2 linked regions of the Aminobacter aminovorans genome follow. The protein of the gene in region 2 interacts with the protein of the main gene of each other region in a pairwise test. Links are inferred from orthologs where the notes say so. Each region holds a gene or a part of one and is shown on either strand. Other genes may lie near its edges.

Region 1 (2,703 bases), on a different replicon or contig from region 2:
AGCAGATGATTGAGCGTTCCCTTCATCGACTTGAAGACGGCGCCGGTGTCGCGCTCATAGTCTTGCGTTTCGAGCTCGGCTGCTGCGTCATAGACACGCTCGTTGGCCCATTGATTATACGCCGCCAACATCATGAAATGCTGTTTCATCCGATATTCCCTGAATGCTTCGAAAATCGTCTTCTTACTACAGCCCATCGGGAACAGCCGCCAATGACCATTCTCCTCTACGACCTCGTCGGCAGCGATATGGCGCGCCCGTTCAGCCCGCATTGCTGGAAGGTGGCGATGGCGCTGGAGCATAAGGGGCTCGAATACCGCACCGTGCCGACGCGTTTTCTCGACGTAGCGGCGGTCGAAGGCGGCATTTCCAAAACCGTGCCTGTCATCCGCGACGGCGATCATGTGGTCGCCGATTCCTTCGCCATCGCGCTCTATCTCGAACATGCCTATCCGGATCGTCCGTCGCTGTTTGCCGGCGCCGGCGGCGAGGCCCATGCCCGCTTCGTCGAGCGCTGGTCGCAGTTGACGATCCATCCCTATATCGGTGCTGCCGCGCTGACCGCCCTTCACGCCATGCAGGACGGGGCCAATGCCGCCTATTTCCGCGGCAGCCGGGAGCAGCGTTTCGGCAAGACGCTCGAAGAGGTGACGGCAGGGCGCGATGCCGGGCTCGCCAGCTTCAGGGCATCGCTCGAGCCGCTGCGCAGCATGCTTGCCTACCAGCCCTTTGTCGGCGGCGACGGTCCGCTGTTTGCCGACTACATCGTGTTCGGCGCGCTGCAATGGGCCCGCATCGCCATGCCCTACCGATTGCTCGACGACGCCGACCCGATCGCTGCCTGGTTTGGCCGCTGCCTCGCCCTGCATGGCGGCCTGGCTGCCCGCGTGGCTGCGGCGGCCTAGCCCCTTGGCAATGCGGCGGGCGGCCTGTATAGACCCCGCCACACTGCAAATCCCAGAGATCACAAGGACCAGACATGGCGATCGAACGCACATTTTCGATGATCAAGCCGGACGCAACCCGCCGCAACCTGACCGGCGCCATCACCAAGATGCTCGAAGACGCCGGCCTGCGCGTCGTCGCTTCGAAGCGCGTCTGGATGAGCCGTCGCGAGGCCGAAGGCTTCTACGCCGTCCACAAGGATCGCCCCTTCTTCGGCGAACTGGTCGAGTTCATGTCGTCGGCTCCGACGATCGTCCAGGTGCTCGAAGGCGAGAACGCCATTGCCAAGAACCGCGAAGTGATGGGCGCCACCAATCCGGCAAACGCTGCCGAAGGCACCATCCGCAAGGTCCATGCCCTGTCGATCGGCGAAAACTCGGTGCACGGCTCGGACGCTCCCGAGACCGCCGCTGAAGAGATCGCCTACTGGTTCTCGGGCACCGAAATCGTCGGCTGATCCGGCCGGCGAACAGCGGCTGACAAGTCGCTGATCCAGAATCGAAAAGCCGGGGTGGGAACGCCCCGGCTTTTTGTTTGGCCGCTGACATGTTTCCGCTTTTCTTCGGCGCGCTCACGTCCAGAGGCAACGCCGTCAAGGACGACCGCCGCATCTATTGCAAGACAAAGCGCTTCTGCTCTTGCTCGACACGTTCCGGTGGATGGCAACCTTTTGCCCAGCCATAGCTCATTGCGGTTCCACGAAACTTTCCCTGGAATTCGTCGACCGACCACTGGAGCAAGGCTCCTCGCCAGAACATGCCTGCCAGCTTCTTGCAGCCGAACCGGACACATCCGAGTTGCACGGTATCGGAAGGCCCACAGGTAAAGCCGGATGCCTGCAGCTTGCCGGCCAGGAGCGCCCGATTGCCGTTTGCTTCACTTGCCAGCTGGTCCACCCATTGCTCAAAATCGGCAACGCGAAGCGGCGGTTGATCGTCAGCCCTTGCTCCCGCCGCGCTGGCGAGGCAACACCAGGCAGACCCACACCGAATGATCAGCAACCGATAGATACGATATGTGTTCACGAGGCACTTCTCGTCTCGGTTCACAACCCGGCTTCATGCCCGCCAGACATTTCAATGGCTTGGCGGCATTGGCGACGAAACCGATTCAATCCGTTGTGAAATTGATTCAATCAGCCGCCGGCGCCGAAACGCAATATGTCCTTGCCGTCCTTGTCCGCCACCAGCAACTTGCCCTCAACGATCCTGAAGCTGGCAGCGCGCTCGAGTGCCTGGTGGAACCTGTGCTCCTGGTCCATCACCGCCTGCTCGCAGGCCATCTCGGTCGAGCCCATCTGGCCAAAGGCCACCTTGTCGCCGTCGACCTTGGCGCTGCCGAAGAAGCCGTTGCAGCCGCCGCGACCCGACACCTTGCCGTCCGTGCCGATGCGCAGCGTCGGCCTGGCCTTGTCATGCGCGGCTGCGCCGTCGATGTCCTCGGCAACCCAGTCGCGCTCAAAAATCGTGACCTCCGCGGTGGCGGCGGACTGGCGGACCATCTTGACCTCAATCGTCTGCGGTCCCGCCGTCAGCGGATCGAGCGTATGGCTGACGTCATTGATGAACCAGAGCTGGTCATCGACGCTGATGCGGGCCTGCAAGGCGTAGGTCATGTTGGTCTTGATCGCGGTGGGATCGAAGGGGATGGCAAACCTGATCGGCACCTGGCCTGCCGGATCGATCTTCTGCTCGCCGAGGATCCGGGCCGGCGCGTCGGCGAGCGAGACATCGGCAAGCTGTACCGAAAGCACCGCAT
Region 2 (2,783 bases):
CATGCAGATGGCCGAGCAAGGCATCGAGCTTTTGCGCCAGGCTGCCGACACGGTCATCGTCATTCCGAACCAGAACCTGTTTCGCATCGCCAACGCCAAGACCACCTTCGAGGATGCGTTTGGTATCGCCGATAAGGTGCTTTATTCCGGCGTCAGCTGCATCACCAACCTGATCGTCAAGGAAGGCCTGATCAATCTCGACTTCGCCGACGTGAAGACGGTGATGCGTGACATGGGTCGCGCCATGATGGGTACGGGCGTCGGCAGCGGCGAAAACCGCGCCAGCAAGGCGGCCGAAGCATCGATTGCCAACCCACTCATCGACGAAAATTCGATCAAGGGCGCCAGGGGCGTGCTGATCTCGATATCGGGCGGCATGGACATGACGCTGTTCGAGGTCGACGAAGCCGCCACCCGCATCCGCGAGGAGGTCGGCGACGAAGCCGACATCATCGTCGGCGCGATCTTCGACAACTCGCTCCAGGGCCAGTTCAAGGTATCTGTCGTGGCTACCGGCCTGGCGGCCCCGACGTCGCAAGGCGAGCCGGTCGTCAACATGCGCGGCGAGCCTGCGCCGGGCTCGATGCAGCCCTACCACTAAGGCCGAAACGCCTGTCTCTCGCCGCTGCTGCGGCTGGAGACAGGCTGGGCCGATCAATCCCTGTTTCTTGTCATCTCGGCGGCAAAGGTAAAGTGGCGCATCACCAAGGCCTGCAGGTGCTCGGACAGGCCGGCCTTCTCCACCGCCTGTCGCATGCATGTCAGCCAGAGATCGCGCAGTTCCGGGCCGATCGCCACATGCGCGTGGATTTCCTTCAGCCGCGAATGCCCGTGCTTCTGAACGTAATAGCTCGGACCGCCGAAAAAGCCTGAGAGATAGTTGAACTGTTCCTCGCGCGAATGGGCGACGCCATGGCCCCTGCGGTGCAAGAGGTGCAGTTCGGCCGCGGCCTCGTCCTGCTCGACGATATCGTAGAAGATCTCGACCAGCCGGCGGACGGCTTCTTCGCCTCCCAGCTCGAGATAGAGCGAACGCCCCTTTGGCTGCACAGCTTCGTTCACGACAAGCGACCTCCTCCCGATTGCGATGCGTGTCGCACTGCTGTCCGGCATCGCATGGTCAAAGCCTAGCAGCAGGCCCCCTGACGACAAGAGTGGCATGCTGCGACCTATTAGCCAGCGCTCATTCGTCAGTGACGATGACGTCCATCGGGATGTCGTGCGGCTGCGGATAGATCGTGGCGATGCGGCTACGGGTGTAGCCGACGCCGACGACGAGTGGACGCTTGGGCATGGCGGCGAGCGTGCGGTCGAAGAAGCCGCCGCCATAGCCGAGCCGATAGTTCGCATCGTCGAAGCCGACGACGGGCGCGATGACGACATCGGGCAGGATCGCCGGCCCATTGGCGGGGACGAGGATGTTCCAGACGCCCCGCTCCAGCGGATCGCCCGGCGACCAGGCGCGGAATTCGAGCGGCCAGGCCTTCTTGATGACGACGGGCAAGGCGATCCGGCCGCCGCGCCCAATCACGCGGACAGCCCAGTTGCGCAGATCCGGCTCGCCACGGAAGGGCCAGTAGACACTCACAATGCGTCCGCTGACCTTGCCGATTGCCAGGTCGAGTTCGGCGGCGATGCGCTCGGAGCGAGCCTTGCGCTCCTCGGGATCGGCAAGCAGCCGCTCGTCTATCAGGCGCGCGCGCTCCGCCTTGCGCCACCGCGCGACATCGGCCCACGCGTCCATGGGAGCCTTTTCGCCCCGGTAGCCCGGTTCGAGTTCATGCATGAAGCAAGGTGGCGAGGCGTATTCCCGTGTATCGGCAGGAATGCTTTTTTCGTCAGACATCATCTTCGTGTCCCGTTTTGGCGGCGAGATCAATCATCGATGCGGAAAAGGTGCGCTCCATCAATCCAGAAGGCAAACGGAATTAAATGCTGCATTGATGCAATTATTTTGCACTAATGCGCCCATGGATATCGACCGCGCGCGCACATTTCTCGAGATCGTTCATTGCGGCAGCTTCCTCAGGGCGGCCGATCGCCTTCATGTCACCCAGACGACCGTCAGCGCCCGGATCCGCACGCTGGAGGATGAACTGGGCCGTCAGCTGTTCGTGCGCAACCGCAACGGGGCACAACTGACCCCGGCCGGCCGCGAGTTCGAGCGCTTCGCCCAGTCCTTCGTCCAGATCTGGGAACGCGCCCGCTACCAGTTGGCCATCCCATCCGGGCGGACAAGCGTGGTTGCGCTGGGCGGCGAGCTCAGCTTGTGGAACCCGCTGCTGCTCGATTGGCTGGTGTGGATGAAGAAGACCAGGCCGGAGATCGCCGTTCACGCCCATGTCGGTGTGCCGGACCAGTTGCTCGATCAGCTCAGGAACGGCGTGCTCGATATCGCGGTACTCTATGCGCCGAAATTGCTGCCCGGCTTCAAGGTCGAGATACTTCAGGAAGAGCAACTCGTCCTGGTCAGGACCTTGCCCGGCAACGGCAGACCGGAGGCCGACACCTATGTCTATGTCGAGTGGGGGCCATTGTTTGCCGCCCAGCACGATGCCAGTTCGACGGCGTTCGGCGAGCCAGGCCTAGTTGTCGGCCTCGGTCCACTCGGCCTGAGCTATATCCTGCGCGCCGGCGGCATGGGCTATTTCCGCAAGGGCGTGGTTGCCCCCTTGATCGCTGCGGGCGAGCTGGAAACCGTCGAAGGCGCACCAGAGTTTACCTATCCGGTGTATGCCGTCTGGCCCGAAGCCAGCGAAGCACGGGTCGACGTGCAGGAGGCG

The links. The genes of interacting proteins can lie anywhere in the genome.
Region 1: the proteins of DY201_RS28350 (region 2) and ndk interact in binary tests that used the Escherichia coli proteins (3 or more experiments, as listed by UniProt). The link is inferred for Aminobacter aminovorans from one-to-one orthologs.

Annotation. Positions count from the first base shown.
Region 1 is NZ_UFSM01000001.1:4,170,361-4,173,063, forward strand. Bases 7-2,690 are described here. They hold ndk (nucleoside-diphosphate kinase), read left to right. Parts: upstream 7-979; coding sequence 980-1,402; downstream 1,403-2,690. Other genes in these bases: DY201_RS20575 (DinB family protein), read right to left, coding at 7-149; DY201_RS20580 (glutathione S-transferase family protein), read left to right, coding at 213-905; DY201_RS20590 (hypothetical protein), read right to left, coding at 1,557-1,970; DY201_RS20595 (YbaY family lipoprotein), read right to left, coding at 2,081-2,690. Outside these bases: more of DY201_RS20575, read right to left, coding at 1-6; more of DY201_RS20595, read right to left, coding at 2,691-2,703. UniProt on the Escherichia coli protein: Major role in the synthesis of nucleoside triphosphates other than ATP. The ATP gamma phosphate is transferred to the NDP beta phosphate via a ping-pong mechanism, using a phosphorylated active-site intermediate.
Region 2 is NZ_UFSM01000004.1:155,327-158,109, reverse strand. What follows is about bases 16-2,779. They hold DY201_RS28350 (5-formyltetrahydrofolate cyclo-ligase), read right to left. Parts: upstream 1,847-2,779; coding sequence 1,184-1,846; downstream 16-1,183. Other genes in these bases: DY201_RS28345 (LysR family transcriptional regulator), read left to right, coding at 1,971-2,779; DY201_RS28355 (group II truncated hemoglobin), read right to left, coding at 655-1,062; ftsZ (cell division protein FtsZ), read left to right, coding at 16-601. Outside these bases: more of ftsZ, read left to right, coding at 1-15; more of DY201_RS28345, read left to right, coding at 2,780-2,783. UniProt on the Escherichia coli protein: Involved in the removal of 5-formyltetrahydrofolate.